DNA from 3 places in the Ruminococcus sp. AM26-12LB genome. Region 2 is predicted to be linked to each of the others. Evidence: predicted binding sites of a transcription regulator. Region 2 holds the regulator's gene; each other region holds the start of a gene.

What was found. The regulator HrcA, encoded in region 2, represses chaperone genes, less so after heat shock. The targets are predictions, from matches to a motif close to TGTTAGCACTCNNNNNNNNNGAGTGCTAACA.
Region 1: the regulator HrcA is predicted to act here: its motif matches at 5,230-5,260, upstream of DW694_RS00535 (Hsp20/alpha crystallin family protein).
Region 3: the regulator HrcA is predicted to act here: its motif matches at 3,173-3,203, upstream of groES (co-chaperone GroES).

What each region holds. Positions count from the first base shown of each region.
Region 1 is NZ_QUJX01000001.1:114,934-125,426, reverse strand. It holds gene DW694_RS00555 (PTS sugar transporter subunit IIC) at 1-915, opposite strand, end outside; gene DW694_RS00550 (aldo/keto reductase) at 965-2,089, opposite strand; gene DW694_RS00545 (AraC family transcriptional regulator) at 2,429-3,274, shown strand; gene DW694_RS00540 (glycoside hydrolase family 36 protein) at 3,290-4,921, opposite strand; gene DW694_RS00535 (Hsp20/alpha crystallin family protein) at 5,438-5,890, shown strand; gene DW694_RS00530 (hypothetical protein) at 6,259-6,903, shown strand; gene DW694_RS16790 (hypothetical protein) at 6,973-7,974, opposite strand; gene DW694_RS00525 (DUF4317 domain-containing protein) at 8,865-10,079, shown strand; gene DW694_RS00520 (HAD family hydrolase) at 10,090-10,493, shown strand, end outside.
Region 2 is NZ_QUJX01000004.1:40,114-50,606, forward strand. It holds gene DW694_RS03500 (cysteine desulfurase family protein) at 1-89, opposite strand, end outside; gene DW694_RS03505 (16S rRNA (uracil(1498)-N(3))-methyltransferase) at 93-836, opposite strand; gene prmA (50S ribosomal protein L11 methyltransferase) at 841-1,794, opposite strand; gene dnaJ (molecular chaperone DnaJ) at 1,953-3,143, opposite strand; gene dnaK (molecular chaperone DnaK) at 3,165-5,057, opposite strand; gene grpE (nucleotide exchange factor GrpE) at 5,111-5,746, opposite strand; gene hrcA (heat-inducible transcriptional repressor HrcA) at 5,765-6,808, opposite strand; gene DW694_RS03535 (extracellular solute-binding protein) at 6,984-8,237, opposite strand; gene DW694_RS03540 (glycoside hydrolase family 172 protein) at 8,253-9,362, opposite strand; gene DW694_RS03545 (carbohydrate ABC transporter permease) at 9,404-10,258, opposite strand; gene DW694_RS03550 (sugar ABC transporter permease) at 10,270-10,493, opposite strand, start outside.
Region 3 is NZ_QUJX01000015.1:54,693-65,185, forward strand. It holds gene DW694_RS12205 (ABC transporter permease) at 1-215, opposite strand, end outside; gene DW694_RS12210 (ABC transporter substrate-binding protein) at 315-1,886, opposite strand; gene DW694_RS17480 (hypothetical protein) at 2,109-2,342, opposite strand; gene DW694_RS17485 (MATE family efflux transporter) at 2,372-2,602, opposite strand; gene DW694_RS17490 (MATE family efflux transporter) at 2,623-2,862, opposite strand; gene groES (co-chaperone GroES) at 2,862-3,149, opposite strand; gene rlmH (23S rRNA (pseudouridine(1915)-N(3))-methyltransferase RlmH) at 3,265-3,744, opposite strand; gene DW694_RS12230 (DNA translocase FtsK) at 3,741-6,488, opposite strand; gene DW694_RS12235 (undecaprenyl-diphosphate phosphatase) at 6,512-7,387, opposite strand; gene gltA (NADPH-dependent glutamate synthase) at 7,567-8,961, opposite strand; gene DW694_RS12245 (sulfide/dihydroorotate dehydrogenase-like FAD/NAD-binding protein) at 8,961-9,848, opposite strand; gene DW694_RS12250 (ATP-dependent Clp protease proteolytic subunit) at 10,014-10,493, opposite strand, start outside.

The DNA.
Region 1 (10,493 bases), on a different contig from region 2:
ACCGATCTGACCTACAAAGCCACAGGTACCCATTCCTGAGGATACAGCAGTACCGTTCATCTGAAGCCTGAACAAGCAGGTTGCAATAGGTCCTGTGATAGCAGATGTTACGATCGGAGCAATCCAGATCCTTGGATTTCTGACAATATTACCCATCTGAAGCATGGAAGTTCCAATTCCCTGAGAGACAAGGCCACCCCATTTGTTTTCCCTGAAGGACATGACCGCAAAACCTACCATCTGCGCACAGCAGCCCGCTACTGCAGCGCCGCCTGCCAGTCCGGTAAGTCCCAGAGCCGCGCAGATCGCAGCAGAAGAGATCGGCAGCGTCAGTGCGATTCCAACAAATACAGAAACCAGGATTCCCATAAAGAATGGCTGAAGATCTGTTGCCCACATGATCACGCTTCCTACCTTCATAGCAGCTTTTCCAAGGGCCGGTGCCCACCATGCGGAAAGGCCTACGCCCACACCGATGGTTACAAGAGGCGTTACAAGGATATCGATCTTTGTTTCCTTTGAAACTGCCTTACCGATCTCAGCTGCAACAATGGCAACAAACAGTACAGCCAGAGGACCGCCTGCTCCGCCAAGTGCGTTGGAGGCAAATCCAACAGTGATCAACGAAAACAATACCAGCGGCGGGCAATGCAAGGCGTAACCGATGGCTACTGCCATGGCAGGGCCGCTCATGGCAGATGCCAGAGAACCTACTGTGTACTGGGTATCATTGACTGTGGCAACTGCCATAGTCAGAAACGGAATGTGAAACTGTGTGCCAATGGTGTTGATGATCGTACCGATCAGCAGGGAACAGAAAAGTCCCTGTGCCATAGCTCCCAGTGCATCGATACCATATCTCTTCAGAGAGATCTCAATATCCTTCCGTTTCAGAAATGCTTTGAATTTTTCCATTTTTAAACTCTCTCCTTACCCTGATCCGCTTCCTGCCGGATCAGTTCCTTTATTTGCAAAAAGCCTCTCTTACTTTCTCAAGTTCCGCGCGGATGGAAATATGCTGCGGACATACTTCCTCACACTGTCCGCATTTTACACATTCATCTGCACGCTTTCTTCCATGACTGACTACCAGCCAGTCTTCCTGATGCGCTGCGGCGGCTTTATTCCCGTACAATGTCAGATAATTCATTGCTGTAAAAGAACCGGAAATTCCGATTTCCATCGGACAGACCTTTGCACAGTAGTTACAGGTTGTACATGGGATCAGAGGAATTTTGCTCATAGCCTCTCTTGCCTTATCAAGAGTCTCCTTCTCACTGTCAGTAAGGCCATTGAAATCCTTCATAAAGGAAAGGTTATCCTCCATCTGTGCAACATTGCTCATTCCGGAAAGTACGGTGATCACGCCTTCCAGATTTGCCGCAAAACGGATCGCCCAGGATGCTGTGGATGCTTCCGGCTCTGCTTCCTTCAAAAGCTTTTCCACTGCTTCCGGCGGAGTTGCAAGCATGCCGCCTTTTACAGGTTCCATGATAATGACGGGTTTTCCATGTTTTCTGGCTACCTCGTAGCAGGCTCTTGACTGGATCGCCGGATTTTCCCAGTCTGCGTAATTGATCTGCAGCTGTACAAATTCCATTTCCGGATGTGAAGTGAGAAGTGCATCCAGCTCCTCCGGTGTGGAGTGGAACGAAAATCCTGCATGTCTGATCAGACCGGCTTCCTTCTGTTCACGGATCCAGTCCCATAAACCGTACTCATCAAAATATTTTGTTCTGTGCTCTCCAAGATTGTGGAGAAGATAAAAGTCGAAATATCCTGCCTTTGTTCTCTCCAGAGATGTTTTAAACTGTGCAAGAGCTTCATCTCTTGTCTTGCAGTTGATCCAGGCTGCCATCTTGGTGGCTAACTGATATTTTTCTCTCGGATAACGCTCTACCAGCGCTTCGCGGATAGCATCTTCGCTTCCTGCATAAGCCCATGCTGTATCAAAATATGTAAATCCGGCTTCCATAAATTTGTCCACCATGACTTTGGTCTGCTCCACATCGATCACACCTTCTGATTTCTGCGGAAGTCTCATAAGGCCAAAACCAAGTTTTTTGATCTCTTCACCTAAATATGCCATATCTTTCTCCCTTCTTATTACATACCGGAAAATTCCTCATATCATCTGATATATCACCGGATAAGCAATATTTCTGACACAGATATCTCCCGGACCGTTATATTTTTGCCGCAGAGAAACTGCGTTTCTCCTATTATAACGATATTTTTCCTGGTGGTAAACCTTTTTCTTTTACAAGTGTCAAGACAATGCCAAGATATAAAAAACAGCTGCCGCACATTTATTGCACGGCAACTGTCTTTTGTCCTATCAGTTCATCTTTGTTCTTTACACCTCAGATTAAATATTTTAAACTGATATTACTTATAGTAACCATATATCGAAAGGCAGAAAACTCTCATGAAAAACAAACAGGTCATGAACCGCCAGACTTCATCAAAAGAACTTCATCTTATTTCCTGCGGCTGGGAAAAATGTACACCGGAGCAGTCCTATGGTCCAGGTATACGGCGGTATTACACCATTCACTTTGTGCTGAGCGGGCAGGGCTATTTCTATATGAATAACCGGAAGTATACCCTGAAAGCCGGACAGTGCTTTTTCATTCCTCCTATGACCAGCTCTCTCTACAAAACGGAACCCTCTGATCCCTGGACTTACATCTGGATCTGCTTCAACGGGGAAAACGCTCCAACGCTTTGCGAACACTGCCATCTTACTGAAGAAACTCCGGTCCAGCAGCTGAATTCGGTTCTTCCCTATCAGGAAACTATTCTTGAAATGATGGCTCATCCACAACTGACGCCTTCCGGTGAGGCCTATATCCAGAGTGGTCTTTACCGGATCATTGCCCTGCTGGAGGAAGAATTTCATGCTTCCTACACCACCATGGAATCCAACGATAATTTTTACATCACACAGGCTGTTGATTACATCAAAAAAAGTCCGCTGCAGAATATCACTGTGACAGATGTTGCTGACTATCTCCATATCAGCCGCAGCCACCTTTATGGACTTTTTAAAAAACATCTTGGAACCACACCCCAAGCATTCCTGACTTCAGCCAAGATCATCAACGCCCGGGAGCTTCTGACCGTCACGGATATCCCTGTCTCCAGCGTGGCGTTCTCCTGCGGATATCAAAATCCATTTGCCTTTTCCCGTGCCTTCAAAAAAGAAACCGGCATGACGCCACGGGAATACCGGGAAAAATATCATCATGCCGAGGATCTTCTGGATTGCTGAACCACTTTTCCTGATTTACGGAACAACTACCTTGGCATTATAGTATTCCACCGCAGCATCCATGGTCGGACCTTCGTTGTCAAACCAGTCATAAGTGATAGTTTCGCCGTTTTCTCCCCATACCTCCGGGCAGTCGATTTCTTCCCAGTCCATCGGAACAAAATGCTCTTTCTGTTCTGATGCACGCAGCATGATCTGATGCAGCTCCTCAAATTCCTCCGGATTCAAAACTCCAGGTTTTGCGGATACAAACAGTGGTGTACCGCTCTTTGCAAGAACGTCTGCCCACTGACGATTTTTCTCCCATGGGATCATTCCGAAAATACCGACACAGTCTGCATCAATATGGTAAAACGTATTGTGCTGCGGAAGACGGAATGCCAGCGTATTTACGCCCATTCGTCTGGTACGCTCCCAGATACGTCCGCTGGTATCGTCACCGGTCCGGTTCAGATGCATCAGGCCTGCGCCGAGATGTCCGATGGTATTGCAGCCGATGATCACTGCGTTGTTGCTCCGGGAAGCATCATAAATCTCCTGATAAAGCATTTTTACGATTTCTGCGCTGGTTTTGGTCTGATCATAAAAATGCCATTTCTCCATGGAATTGTCTCTTAAATTCGCCTCAAATCCCCATTTCCCAAAGAGATCAAAGGTAGAAAAATCATGCTTGATCAGCGTGTATCCCCAATCACAGATCCTCTCGATATCTTTACGGATATATTCCAGTGCATCCGGGTGGGACGGATCGAGACAGTCATTATAGGAAATTCTCCACTCATTCGGGATATTCTCATCTTCATTAAGAAGCAGACGGACCCAGATACCCGGGCGGACACCTTTTTTCTCCAGCTTGTCTGCAAGACCTTTCATATCCGGAAATCTGTCATTGCCTTTTGTCCATGGTCCACCGTTGTATTCATCCAAGCGGTGATGTTCCTGCCAACAGTCATCAATGACCATGAACGGAGGATTTTTTACACCTTCGGTCAGTTTCAGGATATAATCGGTATCACTTAAGATCTCCTCTTCGGAGCTGTCACCGTAAGCATAGTACCAGTTATTGCTTCCATATACCGGAAACTCTGGGAAGATCGGATCTGCACACATTTTTTCACAGAATTTCTGTGCAGTTTCAAAAGTATCTGCTCCTTCTGCTTCCATGCAGACGATCTGTGCGGCACACAGCTTTCTTCCTTTCAGCTGTACTCCTGTATTTCCGCAGCGAACATCCAGAAACAAAGTAATTCCTTTGGTATCCACCTGCCAACAGCACATAGCAGAAGGACGGACCTTTACGCCAAAGCAGAGAACCTTCTCAGAAAGCTTCGCCAGAAAATACCATGGCAGATAACGGTTTCCGCTCATTCCATGCCATTCCGCATCACCATAGGTACGTTCCCAGGCATCTCCCAGAAATCTGGCTGATTTCGGGATCTTATAGTTCCATCTCAGCTTCACACATCTCACTGCATCCTCGGATGTGACAAATATATCCTCATGTTCACCTGCGTCCTGAAATTCCACAGTAGTTGCACCGGCAGCTACTGTCGTCTGCCCTCCCTGGCACACAAGTCTCTCCGCTTCTGTTTCCACTGTTACATAATCCGGTACCCCAAGCTTAAAATCTGCATATTTTTTCTGCATTATTCTCTCCTCCTGTACTTTTTCATTTACATTTTGCTTTACCTGCATACTCATGAATACTGTCTTTCTATCGTCTGTTCAACTCAGAAGAATGTACGAAAAATTTTTTTAATACATTTTGTCTATATGCCTTATTATATTGATTTTTTTGGTTTTTTCTATGCTTTAAAGTTATTATAACATTGCAGAATGTTCAATCTGCATAAGATTTTCAGTCCTTGTCCGATTCGCTTTTTAATATGAGAGCATAAAGGGCTAAAGGTGGAAATTAGTTTTTTCATTTTACGGAACACAAATTCTTCACAATTTTTTAGCACTCACCTATTGACTTTGCTAACAACATGTGTTATATTACATATAGAACAAAGGAGAAGATAAAAAAGAACTTCCAGATGTTCAGAATAAAACCAAACGATCACCACTGCGGAATAACCCGAAGTGGTAACTATATACCGGCAACAGTTGGATTTCTTGATCCACCGGAACGGCTTTTCAATTTGAAAGGAGAAATGACTTATGATGTTCCCGAGTGTATTTGGAGAAAACTTATTTGATGAGTGGATGGATGATTTTGGATTCAGAGATAATTTCTTTAGCGGAAAGAACCCTCTTTATGGCAAACATGCAAAAAATATCATGAAAACTGATGTACGTGAAACAGATAAAGGCTATGAGCTGGATGTAGATCTTCCAGGATTTAAGAAAGATGAAGTACAGGTACAGCTGAAGGATGGTTATCTTACCATCTCCGCTGCCAAGGGTCTTGACAAAGACGAGGAAGACAAGAAAGGCAATTATATCCGCCGTGAACGTTATGCCGGCAGCACAAGCAGAAGCTTCTATGTTGGTAATGGTGTAAAAAACGAAGATGTCCATGCAAAATTTGAGAACGGTGTTCTGAGACTTTCTATTCCGAAAAAAGCAGCTGAAGAGATTGAAGCTGATAAATATGTATCTATTGAAGGCTGATATTGACTCACTCTCACAGGGGGAGGATCCTTAGGGATTCTCCTCCTCTTTTTTATACGCAATAATACATATGACACTCTCTTTCCAATTTACTACGTACTCACAAGTACTTTCACTCTATAGTAATGATCCTATTGTCAAAGTTTTCATGATATTGGATATTTTTTAACAAATACGCTTGATTTTTTGAATATTTTTTATATATTTTGCATTATATTATTTCATTTTTTTGAAATTAATGGTATAATATGCACAGCTAATCGGATATTTGCAATCCGCATTCGGTTAAATAAATCTGTTTCGTAATCCTTCAGGATAATTCTCCTGAACAACCACGTAAAACACGATCACGACAGGAGGTTTTTATTATGGATCAGGACAACATCATAAAAATTTATGCACGCACTGACAACCGCATACAGCTTAAAATGATTCCGGGACACTTCGTAACATCCCAGTCCCATATCACACACTACCTGGATCTCACTACTATGAAATCCAGATGCGCTGAAGCACAGCGTATTGCATCCGCTCTCGCAGCAAATTACGAAGCATCCATTCCGGTAGACACCATCGTCTGCATGGACGGACTTGAAGTGATCGGTGCTTATCTCGCCGAAGAACTGACCAAAGCCGGCGTCCTTTCCATGAACGCACACCAGACCATCTACGTCATCACCCCTGAGTTCAACAGCACCGGGCAGATGATCTTCCGCGACAACTATGAACCAATGATCAATGGAAAAAACATCCTCGTCCTAAATGGTTCCATCACCACCGGATCCACATTGAACCGAGCTATCGAAAGCGTTCTGTACTATGGCGGTAAGATCCGCGGCGTGGCAGCCATCTACAGCAGTGTAGACAGTGTAGCCACACTCCCTGTCCACTCTATCTTTCAGGCCAGAGACATCCCGGACTATCACTCCTACCGCTCTGACAACTGCCCACTGTGCAAAAACCGCCAGAAGATCGATGCTATTGTCAGCAGTTACGGATATTCTGTATTATAAGATTCAGATCAATCAACGAATCCCCCATGGATAGCAAAACCAGTGGGGGATTCTCTTTATCTTTTCTTATTATAATTGATATTCTCTGTACATAGCTTCACGCATTTCTTTATCTGTAACAACCTTCTGAATCTCATTACCACGCTCATCAAGTATAAGCCTGTTGATCAGAACACTAAGTCGTTCTTCCCCCTGGGCCATTCCCTGAGCTATTCCCTGAGCCATTCCCTGGGCCATTCCCTGAGCCATTCCCTGAGCCATTCCCTGTTCTCGCCCCAGTGCTTCAGCCTGTTCCTTAGCTTCCGCCATCAGTCTTGCCCTTTTCTCAGATTCCAGTTCCAGAACATGTCCACCCATAATCTCACCTATTCCTTTCCGGACTTTCTCCTCATTTCTGAAAATATGATCAGATATCCGAGTTATCAGTCCAATCAGATCACTGAACAGTTCAGACCTTCCAGATTCAGTGATCTCTACCTCCAGTTTACTCCGGATCACTTCATATTCATTCAGTAATTCCTGAAAAAGTTGTGGATTCTCACTCATCTCATGCCCTCTTTTTTCATATCGCATGATATAAAAAGGAAGCAGCATAAGAAGACTCTTTTCAAATATCTTATCTTTTGTATAATTCTCTACTTTAATGGCAGGCACTCTGTACAAATGACATCCCCCATCCGGAAAAACCACATCCACTTCCAGAAAATCCGGCGTATTCCTACTATTTCTCAGATACAACACACAAGAACGTGGAAACTCCATCCGATACCTCCGTCCCTGCTTTCTGGCAAACTCAACAGCAGTTGCAAAATCATACTCTATCATCCGTACAGCCATTGTCGTGTCATCCGTACTCTGGCATTCTATATGATAAATCCTGTTTCCGATCAACAGCCGCGAATCCGTAATAATCTCACCATCCACCCGCTGATACTCGTTACGCAGCTGCACAATCTCCATATCAGCCGGGTATGATGTATGAAAAACATCATTGATCAAAGGCACGACCAGAAACGTCATTTTCTCCATCATAGTACGAAAAACATCATCAAAAATCGTATTATCTCTCAAACAATACTCCTTCTGGTATATACAATTATACCATCAACCAAACACTTCAGAAACCCTGTATACAGTTTTTATAAATATTTTTGAAAAAACGCTTCAGACATTGAAGCAAAAAGAAACCAAATAAATGGATAGATCTTATAAGATATACAAATCATACCACACATCCCACCACAACACCACAAAAACCCATCTCCAAATTTCGACACCACCTTCCAGCGTCCAGCAACGCACCGACATTCACAACCTCCCTCCAAACCACAAAGAATCTCAAGCTTCCAAACTACAGGCGTCCAGCAACGCGCCGACGCTCACAACCTCCCTGACAAACACATAGAATCTCAAGCTTCCAAACTACAAGCGTCCAGCAACGCGCCGACGCTCACAACCTCCCGGCAAACACATAGAATCTCAAGCTTCCAAACTACAGGCGTCCAGCAACGCGCCGACGCTCACAACCTCCCCTCCAAACCACAAGGAAACTCAGCCTTTCCTCCCAGCCATCCAGCGCAGCGCTGATGGCTCATCCAACTCCCGTCAGACCACTCTATCCCTCCCACCATGACCGCACAGTGTGAGGTTTGCAGCAGAAGTCCGGGTGCTTTGGAGTGAGCCTTGGTCCATACTTAGCGTCTGAGGTGGTTCACGGAGAGGTACCCGGCGGCCACAAGCCGTAGGGTAAGGCCCATCTGTCTGAGCCAGGTACGCATCAGCGTACATGGCGAGTTATGGGCCGGCCGCTCCGTGAGGCACCTCAGACGCTTAGTATGACCAGGCGAAACGACGGCACCCGGACTTCTGCTGCAAATCTCACACGTCCGTCCGCGTCATCTTGCCCCCACCAAACACCTGTGCTATAATCAAACTAATTAAAAAACCGAGGTAAACCACACATGAACAAAAAAGAAATCGCAGAAATAAAAAAACAATTCACCCCTGACCGCTGCTCCATCACCCGCATCTGCGGCTGCTACGTAGACGGTGAAAAAAACAAAAAAACCGAACTCAAAGAAGCCTTCTTATCCTTATCAGAGGAAGAAACCTTCAAATACTTCGACATCTTCCGAAAAACCCTCACCGGCACCATCGGAAAAAACCTCATCAACATGGAATTTCCCCTGGATCAGGAAGCTGAAGGCGGAACCCAAAACTTCCTCATGAAACTCCGCAAAAGCAAACTCACCGACGACACCCTCACCGAAGCCTTCTACGACAGAATCATAGAAAACTACGACTACGGTGAAAACTACTACATCATCCTCATCCACGCAGTCTACGACATCCCCGGCAAATCCTCCGACGGTGCCGAAATGTTCGACGCTTCCGATGAGATCTACGATCACATCCTCTGCAGTATCTGCCCGGTCAAGCTCTCCAAAGCAGGCCTGCATTACAATGCAGAGACAAACAATATTGAAGACCGTATCCGGGACTGGCTGGTAGAAATGCCTGACTGGGGCTTCCTTTTCCCACAGTTCAACGACCGCAGTACCGATATCCACGGACTTCTCTACTACACCAAAAACGCCGAAAATCTCCGCTCCACCATGATGGAAGAAGTCTTCGGCTGCACCACACCACTATCTGCCGGAACCCAGCGTGACTCCTTCAATGCTCTGGTGGAAGAAACCCTTGGTGATGACTGTGCCTACGACACAGTCCTTGAGATCCACGAAAAGCTCAACGATCTCATCGAATCCCAGAAGGACGAACCGGAACCTGTTGTCCTCACCAAATCCGAAGTCAAACGTCTCTTCGAAGAATGCGGCGTAGAAGACGAAAAGCTCCAGAACTTCGATGAACAGTATGAGCTTGCCGCAGGAGAAAAATCAGCTCTGGTAGCATCCAACATCACCAACACCCGGAAATTCGAGATCAAAACCCCTGACGTGGTGATCCACGTAGCACCGGACCGGGCAGAACTGGTAGAAACCCGCATCATCGATGGTCGAAAATGCCTTGTGATCCCCATGGAAAGTGAAATAGAACTCAACGGCATCCGTGTCAGCACATTGAACTCTGTTGAAGATACATCAGCAGAACCGCTTCCTGTTAATGATATTACTGACATTGATAACAGTAACACCGAAGAAGAAATCCCATTTTAAAGGAGACCTTATGAACGATAAAAAAATCCTGTTCTTCGACATAGACGGCACACTGCTTACGCCTCACCCTTTCAAGGTTCCGGAGAGCACCAGCCGCGCCCTCACAAAAGCCCATGAAAACGGTCATCTTCTTTTCATCAACACCGGCCGCACCAAAGTAATGATGCCCTCTGCACTCTCAGAGCTTCATTTCGATGGCTATATATACGGCTGTGGAACCCACATTTACATGGACAACAAATTGCTTTTTTTCCGTACAGTCCCAAATCTTCTGTGCAAGGAAACCGTAGACCTTCTCCGCAAATGCAAGATCGAGGCAATTTTTGAATCCAACACTGAGATCCTGTATGATGGCGCATCTCCGGCCCAGTCCGAATTCGGAGTCAAAATGCGAAAAGAAATTCCAATGGTCGA
Region 2 (10,493 bases):
CCGAAATCTTCTGTCATGGTTTTGCAGACAATATCCTTTACTTCATCGAAGCATCTCGTTGTCGCGGAATTGTCAAAATATGCTTCCATAGTTTATTCATCCTCCAGTTGAAACATCAGAACAGAAAGTACTGCAAGTCCCGCAGTTTCTGTCCGTAAGATCCGGTGTCCCAGGGTGATGGGTTTCGCACCGGCTTCCATGGCATCTGCCACTTCCTGCTCTTCAAAACCACCCTCAGGGCCGATAAAGACACCTATGCTTTTTCCCGGTTCGATCGACCGGATCAGTTCTTTCGTCTCTTTCATTCCCTTTGCAAGCTCATAAGGGATCAATAGAACGTCCAGTTCTTTTGCATAGACAAGGGCTTCTTTAAAGGTCATCACAGAATGTACCTCCGGCACCAGCATACGCTTGGACTGTTTTGCCGCACTTTCTGCGATCTGCTGCCAGCGGGATACTTTTTTTTCTGCTTTCTTATTGTCCAGTTTTACCACACAACGTCTGGTTGAAACCGGAACTACGGAATATGCTCCAAGCTCTACTGCCTTCTGGATGATCAGCTCCATCTTATCAGCCTTCGGCAGTCCCTGAAAAAGATAAATACGGTTCTGCAGCTCATAATCCGGCTCCTGTACATAGAGGATATGAAGTAGGACTTCATCCTCCCCCGCGTTTTCGATCACACAGTGATATTCTTTTTCCTTATCGCTGATCCAGAGCTCCTCGTCTTTTTTCATGCGGAGTACATTGACAATATGATTGACATCATTTCCTGTGATACGGATCTCATGTCTGTCCCTGTCGATCTGATGAGGTTCCACAAAAAATCGCTGCATGAGATCAGTCCTTTCTTGCTGTCACAGATACCCACTCGCCCTGATGAGTCACCTCAATAAGCGTCAGTCCGGCGTCTTTTACAGCCTTCACTACGACATCCTCCTTTACATCCAAGATGCCTGATGTAATGTAGTAAGCGCCTTTTTTCATCTGTGCAACGATCACCGGAGTCAGCGGTACCAGAACATCTGCCAGGATATTTGCAGTTACGATATCATATTTCTCATATCCGACCTGTTCCTGAACTTCTTTGTCATCGATGATGTTTCCGATCATCATGTCAAAGGATTTCTCCTCGATCTGGTTGGCCTCCTTGTTCTCAGATACTGCCGGAACTGCACAGGGATCAAGATCTGTACCAACCACATGACCTGCACCAAGCTTCAGTGCAACGATTCCCAGAATTCCACTTCCGGTTCCCACATCAAGGATCTCCATTCCCGGCTTCACAAATTTCTTCAGCTGACGGATCACAAGCTGTGTGGTCTCATGCATTCCTGTACCAAAGGCAGTTCCCGGATCAATGTGGAGGATCATCTTGTCCTTATCTTCTGCCTTCACTTCTTCCCAGGACGGTACGATCAGAATGTCGTCTACATAGAACTGATGGAAGTACTGTTTCCAGTTATTGATCCAGTCCTTGTCCTCTGTCTGGGATTCTGTGATGGTTGCCTCTCCGATATCCACAAAGCTTCTCAGATCCTCCAGTGCAGCCTTCACATCTTTCAGGATTGCCTCGGTATCCGCATCCTCTTCCAGATAGAAGTTCAGATATGCGATCCCGTCATCTGCTGGTCCTTCCGGCATAATATCCACAAACATCTGTGCCTTATCCTCATCGGTCAGCGGCTGCTTGTCCTGGATCTCCACACCTTCAATTCCCACCTCGGCAAGTGTACAGATCACAATATCCTCTGCCTCTGTTTTTGTCTTAAGTGTAAAACGGTTCCATTTCATCTTTTATATCTCCTTATGCTGTATACACATTTACGGATTTTCATTCCAGTCTGTCGCCTGTTTTCTATTGTCCCGAAAACGGGCACTTCTTTTAATATACACGAATACAGAAAAAAAAGAAAGAGGCATTTTGTGCCTCTTTCCTGTTTTCACTTTATTTATTCCTCAAACATTTCCTTAACTTTCTCACGGAAACCTTTTTTCTTCTTTTCGTTTTTTTCGGAAGTCTCGGATGTGCTGTCCTCTGACGGACGGTTTCCACATGCCGCATCAAAAGCTTCCAGAGCTTTCTTTGCTTCCTCATTGAGATTTGTCGGAGTCTGGACTACCAGGGTTACATAGTGGTCACCACGAACATTCTTGTTACGTAATGACGGAACACCTTTGCCCTTCAGGCGGATTCTTGTATCTGTCTGTGTTCCCGGTTTCACCTCATAGGAAACCTCACCGTCAACGGTATTAATACGCATCTCACCGCCGAGTGCAGCCTGTGCAAATGTGATCGGAGCTGTTGAAAAGATATTCATATCCTGTCTCTGGAAGATCGGATGACGGGCTACATTTACCTCAACCAGCAGATCTCCTCTCGGACCGCCGTTGGTTCCCGGCTCACCTTTTTCACGGATACGGATGCACTGACCATTGTCGATACCGGCCGGTACAGATACCTGGATCTTCTTTCTGGAAGAGGTATATCCGGTTCCACGGCAGGCACTGCATTTATCCTTGATCACCTTACCGGTTCCATTACAGTCCGGACAGGTCTGAACATTACGTACCATACCAAACATGGACTGCTGAGTGTAAACGATCTGACCCTGGCCTTTACATTTCGGACATGTGACCGGTGATGTTCCAGGTTTCGCTCCGGTTCCGTGACATGTGGTACACTCATCTTTAAGAACGATCTCCAGCTCTTTCTCGCATCCGAAAACCGCTTCCTCAAAAGTAATGTTCACACGTGCACGAAGGTTGGCGCCCTTCATCGGTCCGTTGTTGGCCCGTCTGGCTCTGCCTCCGCCGCCGAACAGGTCTCCGAAGATATCTCCGAAGATGTCTCCCATATCTGCGCCGTTGAAGTCAAATCCGCCAAAGCCGCCGGCTCCGCCTCCACCGCCGTTTTCAAATGCCGCATGACCAAACTGATCATACTGTCTTCTCTTGTCGGCATCACTTAAAACGGAGTAAGCCTCTGTCGCCTCTTTGAATTTCGCTTCAGCCTCTTTATCACCCGGATTTACATCCGGGTGATATTTCTTGGCCAGCTTACGATATGCTTTTTTTAATGTTGCGTCATCGGCGTTTTTATCCACACCTAAGACTTCATAATAATCTCTTTTATCAGCCATTGTAATTATTTCCTACTTGTCTTAGACTTCCTTGTAATCAGCATCTACAACATCATCGCCGTATCCTGCTTCATTTCCGCCCTGAGCACCAGAGTTTCCGCCCATGTTGCCCATATCCGGTCCAGGACCAGCCTGACCCTGAGCTCCCTGAGTCTGCTCATACATCTTGGAGAACAGCTTCTGAGCGCTCTCCATCATCTTCTCCTGTGCAGCTTTGATGTCTGCAACCTGAGAATCAGTAAGCTCCTGTGCATTTGCTGTCTGTGCAAGAAGATCCTTCAGTGCATTGAGGTCAGCCTCAACACTTGCTTTATCGTTTGCGTCAAGCTTGTCGCCAGCTTCTTTCAGTGCATTCTCAACCTGGAATACCATGGAGTCTGCATTGTTTCTTGTGTCGATAGCCTCTTTACGTTTCTTATCCTGAGCCTCGAACTCAGCTGCTTCTTTGACAGCTTTGTCGATATCGGAATCGGACATGTTAGAACCAGCTGTGATCGTGATGTGCTGCTCCTTACCTGTTCCAAGATCCTTAGCAGATACATTAACGATACCGTTGGCATCGATGTCAAATGTTACCTCGATCTGCGGAACACCACGACGTGCTGGCGGGATTCCATCCAGACGGAACTGGCCGAGGGATTTGTTATCCTTTGCGAACTGACGCTCACCCTGTACAACGTTGATATCTACAGCTGTCTGGTTGTCTGCTGCTGTGGAGAAGATCTGGCTCTTCTTTGTAGGAATTGTAGTATTTCTCTCGATCAGACGAGTTGCGATACCACCCATTGTCTCAATGGACAGAGACAGCGGAGTAACATCCAGAAGAAGGATATCACCGGCACCTGCATCACCTGCAAGTTTACCACCCTGTACGGAAGCACCAAGTGCAACACACTCATCCGGGTTCAGGTTCTTGCTTGGCTCTTTGCCAGTTAACTGTCTTACCTTATCCTGTACAGCCGGGATACGGGAAGAACCACCAACCAGAAGTACCTGGCCAAGCTCGGAAGCTGTGATACCTGCATCAGACAGTGCACGACGAACCGGCTCAGCAGTCATCTCTACAAGGTCATGTGTCAGCTCATCAAATTTAGCTCTTGTAAGGTTCATATCGAAATGCTTCGGTCCCTCAGCTGTAGCTGTGATGAACGGAAGGTTGATGTTTGTTGTTGTTGCGGAAGAAAGCTCTTTCTTAGCTTTCTCAGCTGCCTCTTTCAGTCTCTGAAGAGCCATCTTATCGTTGCTAAGATCTACGCCCTCTGTTCTCTTGAACTCGGAAAGCATGTAATCTGTAACTTTCTTATCAAAGTCATCTCCACCAAGACGGTTATTACCAGCTGTGGAAAGAACCTCGATAACGCCATCACCGATCTCGATCACAGATACATCAAATGTACCACCGCCAAGGTCGTATACCATGATCTTCTGCTCTTTCTCATTGTCAAGACCATATGCAAGAGCTGCTGCTGTAGGCTCGTTGATGATACGTTTTACATCAAGACCTGCGATCTTACCTGCATCTTTGGTAGCCTGACGCTGAGCATCGTTGAAGTAAGCCGGAACTGTGATAACTGCCTCTGTTACTTTCTCACCAAGATATGCCTCTGCATCCTTTTTCAGTTTCTGAAGGATCATTGCGGAGATCTCCTGTGGAGAATATTTCTTGTCATCGATGGTTACACGGTAATCGGTACCCATCTCTCTTTTGATAGAGGAGATCGTTCTGTCTGCATTTGTAACTGCCTGACGTTTTGCAGGCTCACCTACCAGACGCTCTCCTGTTTTTGTGAATGCTACAACGGATGGTGTTGTTCTTGCGCCTTCTGTATTTGCGATAACTGTCGGCTGTCCACCTTCCATTACGGCTACACAGCTGTTTGTTGTACCTAAGTCAATACCAATAATCTTTCCCATGATTTTTTCCTCCTGTTTTAGTCTGTATCTGTTAAAATAAAGTTTGTTGTCAGTTAGTTCGCAACCTTTACCATACTGTGGCGTACTACGAAATCCTTGTAGGTGTAACCCTTCTGGAATTCTTCCACCACGATGTTCTCTCCAACCTCTTCATCCTCCACATGCATCACTGCATTATGGAAATCCGGGTTGAATTCCTTTCCCACTGCTTCGATCGGCTTCACACCAAGCTCATCCAGTGTTGTGGTAAGCTGCTTGTAGATCATTTTCATTCCATCTGCAAAAGCATCGCCTTCCTGTGCCTGTGCAAGACCTCTTTCGAAGTTATCCACAACCGGCAGGATCTTTTCAACGATCTCTTTTGCTCCGATGATGTACATGCTGGATTTTTCTTTTTCCGTTCTTTTACGGAAATTATCAAATTCAGCCATGGTACGCTTCAGGCGATCGGTAAGTTCCTCCACCTTCTGCTCAGATTTATCTTTTTTCTTCTTTCCGAAGAAGGAAGTTTTTGATTTTTCTTCTTTTTTATCCTCTGAGGCAGCTTCTTCGCCTGGAGTATTGTTTTCTTCCTCCGGCAGATCTTCTCCCTCCGGTGTCAGGTTTTCTTCTTCCTGATCTCCGTCAGTTACGGGGATTTCCTTCTCCGCTTCCTGCTCTTCGGATGTTTTCTTTGTTTCCTCCGACACTTTTTTTCTACCGCCTTTCTAAGTTTTCTTCTTTTTCAAAACGTCATCCAGATGATTCTTCAGTTCCTTCAGACTGTCCACTACATTCTCATAATCCATTCGTTTGGGACCGATGATCCCGATGGTTCCGTACATTCCGTCTCCCAGTTCATATCTGGCAGTTACAATGCTGCAGTCCTTCATGGTCTGGATCGGCATCTCATCACCGATGTAAACCTGGATTCCTGTATTCTCTCCATCTGACATCTGTTCTTTTACAAGATCGGCAAGTTCATGCTTCTCCTCAAATGCGGAGATCAGCTCCGTTGCCTTCTCTTTATCGGCAAGCTCCGGATACTTGAAGATGTTCGTTGCACCTGAAGTATAGATCTCCATATCTTCCTCTTCCACATGAATGGTGGCTGCCACTGCATCCAGAACCGTTGCCACCACACCGCTGTGGCTGCCTGCCTGTTCCTTCAGTCTGGCGATCATCCCAAGGTTGATATCCTGGATTGGAATCCCATTGAGATTGGTGTTAAGAAGAAGATTCAGTTTTAGGATCGTCTGGTCGTCCATTTCCTCATCCAGATTGATGATCTGGTTCCGGACTGTGTTGTTGTCACTGACAACCACTGCCACAAGCTGAAGCTCGCTCATCCTCGACAGCTGGATGAACTTGACCTTGTTGCCGCTGTACTGCGGAACGGAAACCATGGTAGCATAGTTGGTATTGGAAGCAAGAACCTTCGCAACCTTCTTAAGCACCTTATCCATCTTATCTGTCTTCTCAATGATCAGATCTCGCAGCTCTGCGACCTCCGCTTCCTTCTCCTTCATCAGCTCATTGACGTAAAGTCTGTAGCCCTTATCTGAAGGAATCCTTCCTGCTGAGGTATGAGGCTGGACGATATAGCCCATATCTGTCAGGTCTGACATTTCATTTCGGATCGTTGCGGAACTTACATTGAGATCCGCATACTTGGAAATGGTCCTGGAACCAACCGGTTCTCCGGTCTCCATATAGGTCTTGATGATTGCTTTTAAGATTTTTTGCTTGCGCTCATTCAATACCTCTTCCATGAAGCCATCTCCTTTCCTTTTTATTCTTCCTGACGGATGTTGATTCTTTTTTTATATCTGTTAGCACTCATTTTAGTGGAGTGCTAACATCTACAGTCTTTAAGATATCACCATGTAAAATATTTGTCAATATGTTTTGAAAAAAAGTTCTTATTTTTTCAAAACAAAAAAAGCATCAGTACGATGCTTTTTTGTAATACTGGTCTATGCAGTTCTGTGCCCCGGCAAAAAATTCCGCTTCTGTTTTCTGTCCCAGCACATATTTCTGAAATTCCGTTCCCATGGACGAAACAGCTTCTATGGAATCGGCACACAGTGGTCTTGCCTTCAGCTTATAATCTTTCAGATATTGCCGGACCATTTCAATGCCATCCAGATCAAAATTCTTATCCTCGATCACATCCAGTCTTGCCGGACACATTTTTGTCAGCTGTCCGTAATTTTTGCTGGCCTCATATCCGGACACATACTGAAGGAACTTCAGAGCTGCTTCTTTATGATCAGAATTTTTATTCAGTACATACTGCCAGGTTGCGATATTGGTCACCTTCTCGTCAAATTCCGGAAATGGTGCCATATGGATCTTATCTTTTCCATACACGCCTGCATTCTGAAAAGTACTCAACACACCGGTATACATAAACATACATCCATACTGGCCGTTTATAAATTTTTCATTCAGCTGGTCATGCTGGTCGATCAGATTCTCCTCTGATATCATCCCTGTATCCAGCATTCGCTTCATATATTCTGCCGCTTCTCTTGTTTTCGGATCCGTCCAGTCTGTATAATCTCCTCCGAAAAAATCGACATACTCGCTGATACTATTATATATGTAAGAAATCTCCCATGCATCCCCATATGCATATTTTCCCGTATTCTGAAGCTTTTTCTGAAGGATCTCAAGATCACTGAGACAGGAGAGTCTGTCCAGACCAGCCTGATCCAGCAATTCCTGGTTCACCCAGAATGCCATGATATCCATCCTGAACGGTACCGAAAAAATATGTCCGTCTGACATGCATATTTCTTTCAGGTATTCCTGCAGAAAATTCGCCGCTGTCTCCTCTGTCATAACCGTATCTTCCAGCGGAAGAAGAAATCCCTTATGTTTAAATTCGGATATCATCTCATCATTTACTGTGATCAGATCAACAGAATCATCTCCTGATGTCAGAAGAGTTGCTATTTTGGCCTGGCGATTGTCCGCATTGGCCGGACATTTTTCAATATGGATCTTTATTCCAAGATCTTTTTCCGCCTGGCTGATAAAAGAATCAAAGCCTTCTGTGCCTGCATCCACATGAAGGATCGTCAGTTCCTGTCTGTTCTCCGGCACAATATCAGATGCAGCCTCCTTCTTCTGGACTCCACATCCTGTCACTGCCAGAGCCAGGGCAAATACCCCGCAAAATACCTGTTTTTTCAATCTCTACCACCCTTTTTATCTGGGCCATCTATCCTCTTTTGACATCAACGGCTGGAACGGTGCATGAGGAAGTGTCTGATACCAGTACGCTACACTTGCCACATCATCCTGTCGTTCAAACAGGCCACGGTATCCGACGCCTATCTGCTGAATCGTAACGCGAAGATCCTCTTCAAAGCAGATTGGATCCTGTAAATGCCATCTGTAAAAGCCTCTCATTGGCGGGCAGTCATCATTATGATAAAAATTGTGGATCAGCTCGTCATGGGCAGAATAATACGGATATCCCAGATACGGCGTGTTATAATTCTGTTCCACGGTTTTTCCATCCACCTGTTTGGCAAAGCTCCAGGAACCACCAAAGTAATCTTCCGTTCCTGTTCCACAGATGGTCGGATACTCCTCATCTCCGTCAATATAAAACTTCATTTCTCCCTCGCCCCACCAGTAACGTTCCAGTGTGGTAAGTGCCATGTAGGTTCCTATATAATGGCCTTTTCCTTTTACTCCATCCAAAATTGTATAATCTTTTGTTTTTTCTGTCAACCGTTCCCTTCTCCACTGCGCATGGAAATAAGCAATATCGTCCGGAAGCTCATCATAGAGACAGTAATCTACCTGATAAAAGAAAGCCGGGATTTTATTTGCATGCTGGTTTTCCAGTGTGATCTTTGCTTTCTTCTTAAACGGCATCGGGAAATAGCAGTTAAAGCCCCTGTTTGGAACAACAGCCACCGGAACAGAATTTACAAAACATTCCCTTCCGAATCCGCAGCAGAAGAAATCACCCAGAGGACTTTCCACGGAAGGAGTTTCCTCGTCATCCCAGTACATACGGATTACAAGATCTCTCAGTACAAAGCAATCTGCCTCTGTAGTCTTGTTATCAACGGTGATCCAGATATGATTGATCTGTCCCGGTCCTTCCATTTCTGCCAGAGTTACCACAGTTCCCGGCTCAATATCCCTGAGACACGGGCTTCCTTTTCTGGACGGTCCCAGATGACTTGCAGCCATACCGCCTCTGCCTTTTTCTCCATGAGGATTTTCTGCGTTGATCGCACGGCTTTTTCCATGCTTTGCAAGTGCGATCCCTCCCAGTCCGCCTGTAAATGCCTGATACATATCTGTTTTCTCCTCTCTTTTGGAAATTAAAAATATTATATTTACGCTTTTACTCCACCTGCCATGATACCATCCATGATCTGTTTCTCAAAAACAGCTACAAAGATAATGATCGGAAGAAGGATGATCCATCCCATGGCGCTGACCAGATCCCACGGAACTCCATACATGTTGTCACGTAACGGAAGCTGTACGATGGAAACAGAAAGTACCTGAATACCATTTGAATAAAACAACGGTGTGAAAAAGTTATTCAGACAGGTAATAAAGTTGATAATGCAAACCGTAGCAATTGCCGGCTTCATCAGCGGCAGAACGATCGTAAACAGTCTCTGTGAAAAAGATGCGCCGTCAATAGCAGCTGCCTCCTCCAGTGAGATCGGGATCTCACCGACAAAGTTTCTGAGGATCAGAACCGTAAACGGTATAACGGTACTGATATAAAGAAGGATAAGTCCCGGATATGTATCATACAGCTTTACCTTCTGCATAAACTCATACAGCGGGCGGGCTGTGACAACCTCAGGGATCAGCATGGTAGCCAGAACAAACGCAAATGCAACAGAAACTCCCTTTGAGTTAAATCTTGAGAAGCCATAGGCAGCCATTGCACACAGCACGGTACTGATCACAAGTGTAATGCCTACGATCAGAACTGTATTTCCGATCTTTGAAAGCAGTCCTACATTCTGTATCAGAAATTTATAGCTTTCCAGTGTGGGATGATCCGGAAGATAATCGATCGGTGTTTTAAACAGTTCTCCTGACGGTGTGATCGAAGAAATAAAGATCCAGTAAACCGGGAACAGGATCAGAAAAGCCACAACTGCAAACAGAACCCATCTTCCAACGGCTACCACTCCATGATAAACATTATATTTTCCTGTATTCTTCACGATAATTCCCCCTAACTGTCAAACTTATTCATAACACGTATATTCAGCCAGCTGAAGATCGCCATTACAACAAACAGCAGCATAGCCAGCGCCGAAGCATATCCTACGTTTAGATTTGTAAATGCTTCTGTTGTGATTCTGTATGCGATCAGCGCAGTATCCTCTCCAGGGCCTCCAGATGTCATGGAATAAACCAGATCGAAGGTTGTCAGTCTCCAGAGTGTGAACGGAATAC
Region 3 (10,493 bases), on a different contig from region 2:
AGGATCCTTCCCAGCCACAGAAAGTACTGCTCATAGACAGGCTTTGTAAGTCCCAGGCTTTCTCTCAGGTTCTGGATATATTCTTCACTCATATTTGGTTCCACATAAGTCAGGACAGGATCTCCGGGCGCTGCTTTTGTCAGTGCAAAGCAGAGAACAGAGACAATAAACAGTGTCAGAATACACTGTATCAGACGGTTTACGATCTTCTTCAAAATGTACCTCCTTTATTTTCCCCGAAAACAGGAAATCGGCTGGCGCAAAAAACGCGTCAGCCTCTTTCTGTTTCCGGTATTCATCCGCTATAAAATTATTTATTTCTCCAATGTGTAGATCTTGGAATAATCATAATAAATAGTTTTTAACAGACATTCATCAAAGCCTCCGAAATCTTTACTTACCGCATAGAAACCATTGGAATAAGCGATCGGATAGATATACATGTTATCATTGATCGTATTCTGGATCTCCTTATAAATCTCGCCACGTTTTGTCTCATCTGCAGTGCTGTTGCCCTCTTCCCACAATGCATCCAGATCTGTATCCTTGATCCTGGAATAGTTGGAACGGCTGACGGAAGAACTCATGTCTGCATAAAGGCTCGGCTCTTCTCCCAGAGTGTAGAAGCTCAGTACCAGATCATAATCTGTGCACTCCGTATCCTTTGTCTTATTCTTGAAGGTAGACTCATCTGTAGGAAGAAGATTGATGGTGATTCCTACATTGGCAAGGGCAGACTGTACATACAGAGCCTCACTCTCCATTGTCTTATCTGTGGAGATATACATCAGATTCAGAGAAAGACTTGTCTTTCCTGCTTCGGAAAGGAGCTCCTGTGCTTTAGCCGGATCATTGTCGTAGGTATTGTCCGGTTTTGTATAGTAGAGTGTATCCGGTGTAAAAATAGAATCTGCAGGCTCTGCATAATCCTCGGAAAGGAAAGCAAACTGACAGAACTCCTCTTTATTCAATGCGTATGCGATCGCCTGACGTACCTTTACATCCTGAAGATCTTCGTTCAGCTCATTCATGAACATGGCGTTGACACGTCCGGAATTATAGGTATTGATGTTTACGTTATCGTAAGCACTGACGGTATCGTAATCATCTGCGCTGATCAGACGTGCATCCAGATCTCCGCTTGCAAGTGCCGCATTGGCGGAGCTGGAATCCTTTACGATCTTGAAGGTGATGGAATCCAGATTTACATCATCAAAATAGTCATCGAATTTTGTTACTTTATAATACTCTCCGGATTTGTATTCCTCGAACTTAAAAGGACCACTTCCCACCGGTTCATTGTTGAGATCACTTTCTCCGATATTCTCCACGCCGTCATAAATATGCTTCGGAATACAGTAAACCTGGCTCAGTCCGCCAAGAAATCCTGCGGAAGATGATCCAAGGGAAATCTTGACTGTAAGGTCATCAACCTTCTCTGCCTCTACTGCCTTGTCATTAACGTATCCGTAAGAAGAATACGGAACATTCTGCTTCTCATCTACCAGCACCTGCATGGTGAATACCACATCATCGGCTGTGATCGGCTGACCGTCATGCCATTTCAGTCCGTCTTTGAGCTTCAGTGTGAATTCGCTGGCATCATCATTGGCTGTTACACTTTCGCAAAGTCCGTTTTCATAATACATCTCTCCGTTCACGATCTCAAAAAACGGGCTGTACAGTGCCTGCATCATATCGAAGCTTGTCTGATCCACAACATAAAGCGGATTGATGTTCTGCGGATCTGCTGTTTCTGCAATGGTAATATTTCCGCCTTCCGCCTTGGTTCCTTCTGTTTCTGCTGCAAAAACAGTCATTCCTGACATAACAGTTGTTCCTGCCACTGCAGCTGCCAGAAGCGCTGCCAGTACTTTTTTTCTCATTTCCTGTTCCTCCTGTGTTTCAGTGAGTATACCTCTTTTCCCACCAGTTTAATATGATATGGGCAAGATAATACTATACCATATTACCTTTGTCAAGCTGTCCCTGGCTCTTCAGAGATTTTTTTACTGCATTTCGTTAAAGCTTGTATTTATTCTACATACAGATCACACAGGCGTCAAGATAAATTTTCTGTATCTTGCCTCTGATCTATATATATTTCCTTAATTCGTCATATTTTTGATCCAGTGTCCGTAATTGCACTTCAAAAATGCAGGCACGCATTTAAAGATCTGATCTGCATTCAGGCAGCATACCACCATTGCCGGGGATGCATTGACCACAAATGCCATAAACATGGACAGAGGGATCACGATCCCCCAGGTACTGATCAGGTCCACCTTCATGGAATAAGCGATGCTTCCGCTTCCCCGGATGATACCACCATTTGTCGGCATCTGATAGGACATTCCTACCATTACTACACTTAAGTCATTACCGAAAGCCCGAAGGCAACCCCTGCAATTTCCACACAGCGCAGTGTAGCAAGCAGGATCTGCGTCACTGCAAAGAAAAAGTAAGTAAACCGGATGATCGCCAGATAGGAAAGACCGGCTTCGATAATCGTCTGGTCTGTTGTAAAAAGCCCCAGCAGCTGTGTTGGAAAAAGGCTGGCCAGGATAAACAGCATAAGGGCAATAAAAAAGCCTGTGCGCATGGCCCAGGCACCGATCTTCCTTACCGGCTCTGTCTCTTTCCCCAGTACTGACTTCCGAATATGACAAGTCCGTCTCCCAACGCCATAAGCAGCTGCTGAAAGACGAACTGTACCTGGTTTACGGTGGTCACACCGGATAATGCAGTTTCGCTGAAGGCTCCAGGCATAATGTTGTCAGCAAGATTGACACTTAAGGTCACTACATTCTGCAGCACCAGCATGGAGCATAATTTCAGAAAATTACGATAAAAATTCTTCATCAGTCTTTTACGATGGCAATGATATCATCTGCGTTGATCACCAGATATTTCTCACCCTCATATTTGATCTCGGTTCCTGTGTATTTTCCGTAGATCACACGGTCGCCCGGCTTTACCTGTACCGGTACTTCTTTACCGTCTACGACCTTACCGCCACCTACTGCGATAACCTCTGCCTGCTGGGTTTTCTCCTTGGAGCTGTCCGGAAGTACGATGCCGGATGCGGTTTTGTCTTCTGTCTCAAAATATTTTACGATAACTCTGTCTGCAACTGGTTTTAATGCCATATTCATTTCCTTCTTTCTGTGATTATTAGCACTCTTGAGCTTCGAGTGCTACTCTTTTTTTATCATACTACATATCCGAAAATTGTCAAGATATTTGCAGATATGTAGTATGATATTATTTATGATAGGGCTCTCCGCTGATGATACGATAGCTGCGGTAGATCTGTTCCAGAAGGATCACACGCATCAGCTGATGAGGAAATGTCATCTTCGAAAAGCTTAAAGCATAGTCTGATCTCTTCAGTACTTCTTTTCCAAGACCGATAGAGCCGCCGATCACAAACTGGATATGGCTGGTCCCACGTATTCCCAGCTCGTTGATCTTCCGTGCGAAGTTCTCAGAGGTCAGCTGTTCGCCTCCGATCTCCAGAGTAATCACAAACGCATCATCCCGGATATATTTAAGAAGACGCTCCCCTTCCTTGTTCCGAATGGCATCTTCTACTGTTTCGCTGGCATTATCCGGTGTTTTTTCGTCGGACACTTCTATGATCTCCAGCTTGCAATAACGCCCGAGGCGCTTGGAATACTCCGCAATGGCATCCCGCAGATATTTTTCCTTGATCTTCCCTACTGTCAGGATACTTATTTTCATCCGCCGTTCTCCTCCAGATAATTCTCAAATTCTTCTGCTGACATCAAAACCTTCCTTGGCTTGGTTCCTTCCTCCGGACCTACCACTCCTGCGTCACAAAGCTGATCCATGATCCTTGCCGCACGGTTAAATCCGATCTTGAACATACGCTGGAGCATACCGATGGAGGCCTTTTCCTTCTCAATGATAAATTTACCGGCTTCTGTAAAATAGACATCTCTGTCACCGCCGCCGGCTCCTCCCGGGACACCGGCTGTATTGACCTGCTTCTCGATGGAGGTATCATAAACAGCACCCTGATTTTTGTCAGAAACATATTCTACGACTGCACTGACCTCCTCATCGGAAACAAAAGCACCCTGCAGTCTGGCCGGCTTCTGATACCCCTGCGGATAAAACAGCATATCGCCCTTGCCAAGAAGCTTCTCGGCACCGTTCATATCCAGGATCGTCCTGGAATCCACACCGGAAGATACGGAAAATGCGATCCTGGACGGCATATTGGCCTTGATCAGACCTGTGATGACATTGACCGATGGCCTCTGGGTAGCAATGATCAGATGGATACCTGCTGCACGTGCCAGCTGGGCCAGACGGCAGATCGCATCCTCAACTTCTCCCGGCGCAACCATCATAAGATCCGCAAGCTCGTCCACGATGATCACGATCTGCGGCATCTTCTCAGGTGCCTTTTCTCCCTCCGGGACCCGCATATTGGCAACCTTTTTGTTATATTCTCCAAGATTACGTACCCCATATTCCGCAAAGGCATTGTAACGGCTGGTCATCTCGGAAACAGCCCAGTTCAGCGCACCGGCCGCTTTCTTCGGATCTGTGACCACCGGAATGAACAGGTGCGGGATCCCGTTATATACACTGAGCTCCACCACCTTCGGATCGATCATGATCAGACGCACCTCATCCGGTGTAGCCTTATAAAGGATGCTAATGATCAGCGTATTGATGCAGACGGATTTTCCGGAGCCGGTTGCTCCGGCGATAAGAAGATGCGGCATCTTGGCAATATCTGCCACTACCGGTTTTCCGGCAATATCCTTACCTGCTGCAAAGGACAGCTTGGATTTCGCATTTTTAAACTCCTCTGACTGAAGAAGATCCCTCAGCATGACCGGGCTATTCTCCTTGTTCGGAACCTCGATCCCCACGGCTGCCTTTCCCGGTATCGGTGCTTCGATGCGGATATCCGGTGTAGCAAGATTCAGCTTGATATCATCGGAAAGACCAACGATCTTGCTGACCTTCACACCCATTTCCGGCTGCAGCTCATAGCGGGTAACGGTAGGTCCGCAGCTCACATTGGTAACGGTTACATTGACGCCGAAATTATGCAGGGTTTCCTGAAGCTTCTGCGCTGTTTTGCGCAGATGTGCATCGGAATCTCCCTGAGATCTGCCATCTCCGCGCTTCAGAAGCTTCAGCGGCGGATACTGATATGGTTTCTTCTCCGGAGCTTCCCCCTGGCTGATCTCATGCTGGATATTTCTGATCCCATGCTCGATCTCTGTCTGAGATGACTTCGGGTTTCTGGAGGGCTGATGGGATGCCTTCTGTTCAGCTTCCGGCTGAGGATCCTCCTTTATCTCAGCGGGAACGGCTGCCTTTCCTGTTTCCCGGGAAGCTTTTGCTGCTGCAGCTGTCTTTGCCGGCAGGATCTGCTGCATCTCGGGAATATCTACATCCTCATAGCCGGCATAAGCATCCTCCTCTTCGGCTTCCTGCATTTCTCTTTCGAAATCCGGCTCCTCCGACTCTTCCCGGGCCGGCTGGGACTGTGAACGGTGGATCTGGAATTCCAGCGGCTGAGCATGCTCCTCCGGTTTCTCATCAAGCCCTGGATCCTCTTCTGTCAGATCTGTATCTGCCGGAAGTACAGCCTTTTGTTCATCAAGGAAAGAAGGAAGATTAAATTCTCCTTCCCGGTTCGCCTTCACCGCAGCCTGTCTTTCTTTCTGCGATCTTCTTGTTTTTTTCTTTTGTTTTTTTGAGATATTTTCCGGATCTTTCTCTGTAAGGGCAAGTTCTTCTTCCTCCAGTTCTTCTTCCAGCCGGCGGATCTTCTCCGCTCTTTTTTCCGCACGGATCTTTCTGCGAAGCTCCTTCTGCTTTTCTCTGTCCGGCTGTCCCTCAAGATAAGCTTCTCTGCCCTCTCTTGCTGCATCTGTAAAAAAGTCCAGGATCTTATTCATAAATCCGAAGAAGGATCTCTGTGTTATGATGATGAGAGACACAAGAAGCACCAGAACGATGATCACAGTTCCGCCCACAACGCCAAAAGCGGATGCTGTGGAAATACATACTGCACCACCGAATACTCCACCGCCGGTACGGTATTCCGAACTCAGTGAATAATAATCCGAAAACGTGGTACTTGGCGTATAGCCCTCTGTGATCAGCTGAAGAAAGCCGCAGAGGAACACAAAAAATACCACGCCCGCCAGTACCTTTTTGTAGGCAAGGCGGTTGGTATTGTTCACGATCAGGAACGTAACTCCGGCAAAAAGCAGGATTGGGAAAATATATGCACAAAGTCCCATGATGCCAAAGCATACGGCACTGATGGCATTTCCTACGATCCCTCCCATACCAAATGCACTGATCATCAGGATCAGGCAGGCCGCAAACATCACAAGGATCAGGATCTCTGTCTGAAAGCGGTTACCGACAGGCTGCTGCTTCGCCGCAGGTTTTCTTTTTCTTTTTTTTGTCGTTTTTGAAGCTGCCATTGTCAGACTCCTCCCAGTTGATATCAAATATAATTCGCTGCCAGAATAAGGATTCCGGCTGCAAAAGAATAAAATGCAAAATAACGCAGTCTGACCTGATTCGAAAGCTTAAGCATAAAACGGATCACCAGATAGCCTGTGATCCCGGCCACGATCATTCCAAGAACATAAGTAAATCCCTGGCCAACAGTCATATGAACAGAAGTGAACTCTCCCATCTCCACAAAAAAAGCTCCCACCACAGCCGGAATGCTCATCAGCAGCGAATATTTCACTGCAAACTTCCGTCCGAGGCCGCAGAAAAGTCCTGCGCTCATGGTAAGTCCAAGCCTGGAAAGGCCCGGAAACACAGAAAGACCCTGGCAGATACCCATCCACATAGCATCTCCGAAGCTGGTTTCTTTTGTTCCCTTGCTGCCATTGACATTACTGTAGTCCACAACAAGGAGGATCACACCTGTAAGAAGGATTCCGATCCCGGAAAACATGTGTGAGGATGCGCTTCGCACAACAAGTCGTTTGCACTGATATCCAATCAGGACTGTAGGAATGGTGGATACCATGATCAGGGCAGTAAGCTTCCGGTAAGTTCCGCTTATGATCTTTGCGTAGGTAAGCTCTTTCCCAGTCCTACGGTTATAGAGAAAAATATTGGCATTTCCGATCAAATCCAGTATCATTCCGATCAGCTCGATCCCGATCTTCTTGATGTCCTTCAGAAAAACAAGGATCAGAGCTATCATAGTTCCCAGATGGAGCATCACTTCAAAAAGCACACCGGAGCCTCTGGTACCGCCCAAAAGATCCTGCACTCCACAGAGATGTCCGAAGCTGCTCACCGGCAGAAATTCGGTGATTCCCTGAATGATTCCCAATATAATCGCATGTATCACTGACATAATGATATTTCCTTTTCTTAAATTTTTTCCAACACATTATAGCATAACTGAGTAAAACTTACAATCTTCACTTGGCAAAAGTTTCAAACAAATGTTCTTTTTTGATCTGCAAGAAAAAAAATCCTCCGGCTGCATCAGAAAACACAGTCGGAGGATCTGTTTATAAACAGACTTTCTGCTTATTTATTTTTCAGATATTCGTCGATACCTTTTGCACCAGCTTTACCTGCACCCATGGCAAGGATTACGGTAGCTGCACCTGTAACGGCATCACCACCGGCATATACGCCGTCCTTGGATGTCTTACCGGTTTCTTCCTCGGCAACGATACATCTTCTCTTATTGATGTCAAGGCCCTTGGTTGTGGAAGAGATCAGCGGGTTCGGTGAAGTACCAAGAGACATGATGACAGTATCTACATCCATATCATACTCGGAACCAGGAATCTCTACCGGACGTCTTCTTCCGGATGCATCCGGCTCACCAAGCTCCATCTTGACAACCTTCATACCGTTTACGTGGCCGTTCTCATCAACGAGGATCTCCTTCGGATTTGTAAGAAGATCAAAGATGATGCCCTCTTCCTTAGCGTGATGAACTTCCTCTGCTCGTGCAGGAAGCTCTGCCTCACTTCTTCTGTATACGATATGTACCTCAGCGCCAAGTCTCAGCGCTGTTCTTGCAGCATCCATGGCAACGTTACCACCGCCGACAACTGCAACCTTTTTGCCTGCTGCGATCGGTGTATCATAGGAATCATCGAATGCTTTCATGAGGTTGCTTCTTGTCAGGTACTCGTTTGCAGAGAATACACCGCTTGCATTCTCACCCGGGATCCCCATGAACATCGGAAGTCCTGCACCGGAACCGATGAATACAGCCTCAAATCCCTCATCCTCGATCAGCTGATCGATGGTAGTGGATTTACCGATGACAACGTTTGTCTCGAATTTAACGCCAAGCTCTTTGACCTTCTCGATCTCTTTCTTAACAACCTTCTGCTTCGGAAGACGGAACTCCGGAATACCGTAAACAAGAACACCGCCAAGCTCATGAAGAGCCTCGAATACAGTTACATCGTATCCTGCCTTTGCAAGGTCACCTGCACAGGTAAGTCCGGATGGACCGGAACCGATCACTGCAACCTTATGTCCGTTCTTAACCTCTGCTCCTGCAGGTTTGATATCATGCTCCAGAGCATAGTCTGCAACAAATCTCTCCAGCTTACCGATAGAAACAGCCTCGCCCTTCTTACCGCGGATACACTGTCCCTCACACTGGGATTCCTGCGGACATACACGACCACAGATAGCCGGAAGTGCGGAAGATAAACCGATCACCTTGTAAGCCTCTTCCATGTTGCCTTCTTTGATGTGCTCGATAAATCCCGGAATATTGATGGATACCGGACATCCCTCTACACATTTCGGTTTCTTACAGCCAAGACATCTCTGTGCCTCTTCCATTGCTTCTTCCTGATTATATCCAAGACATACTTCCTCGAAGTTTGTCGCACGTACCTTCGGATCCTGCTCTCTTACAGGAACTTTTTTTAACATTTTTGCATCTGCCATTAGTTGTCACCTCCGCAATGTCCGCATCCACCGTGGTGGGTATCGCCTTCCTGAAGCTTCAGTAATGCACGGCCCTCCTGGGTCTTATACATCTGGCTTCTCTTCATAGCCTGATCGAAATCAACGAGATGTCCGTCGAACTCCGGTCCGTCTACGCAGGCAAATTTGATCTCATCACCGACCTGGAGACGACAAGCGCCGCACATACCGGTTCCGTCAACCATGATCGGGTTCATGCTGACAATTGTGTGGATACCAAGCTTCTTGGTAAGAAGACAGACAAATTTCATCATGATCATCGGTCCGATCGCTACACAGACGTCATAATGCTTGCCCTCGTTTGTCACAAGATCCTCAAGAGTCTTTGTTACCATACCGGAACGGCCATAGGAACCGTCATCTGTTGTAACATAAAGATTGGAAACAGCGCCAAGCTCTTTCTCAAGGATAACCATATCCTTAGTCTTGGAACCAAGGATAACATCCGCTGTGATGCCGTGCTCATGGAGCCATTTAACCTGCGGATAAACAGGTGCGGTACCGACACCACCGGCTACGAATACCATTTTTTTCTTCTTAAGTTCTTCGATATCCTCATGGACGAACTCAGACGGACATCCCAGAGGTCCTACGAAATCACGGAATGAATCTCCCGCCTTCAGTGCGGACATCTTAATGGTAGATGCTCCGATCTCCTGGAATACGATGGTAACTGTACCGGCCTCGCGATCGTAATCGCAGATGGTAAGAGGGATCCTTTCTCCCTTTTCGTCAAGTTTCACAATGATAAATTGTCCTGGCAGACAGTGGCTTGCCACACGTGGTGCATGCACAACCATAAGATGGATCTTAGCTGCCAGCGTTTCAGCTTTTAAAACCTTATACATGGTCTTCCTCCTCGCGCAAATTATAAACCTTTATTAATAATACGCTAAAAATCAGCATATGACAAGAGTAGATTTACAATTTCTGTCAAAATTCTTTACCACAGCACAGCGCAACCATGTTAGTCTTATACAACTAGTATCATCAAAAGCCACATACAAAACTGGTTATTTCTGTGTTTTTTTCCTTTCGATAAGGGTATACAATCGGTCCAGTGCCTCCCGGATCCCTCCTACTTCATCGATGAGTCCTTCCTTTACCGCTTCCTCACCCTCCAGCATAGTCCCCACATCTTTTACAAGCTGGGAGGTATCCAGCATCAGCTCCTCCATCCGTTCTGCCGTGATATGTGAATGTCCGGATACAAAGGCAATGATCCGGTCCTGGATCTTTTCCATATTGCGGTAGGACTGCGCTACACCGATGAACATTCCGTTCTGGCGTACCGGATGGACCACCATGGTAGCACTTGGCACGATAAAGGAATAATCTGCTGATACCGCCATGGGTACACCTATGGAATGTCCCCCGCCCAGCACCAGGGAAACCGTAGGGATACTCAGAGACGCGATCATCTCCGCAATAGCAAGCCCTGCCTCCACATCTCCTCCTACCGTATTTAAAAGGATCAGAAGTCCCTCGATCTC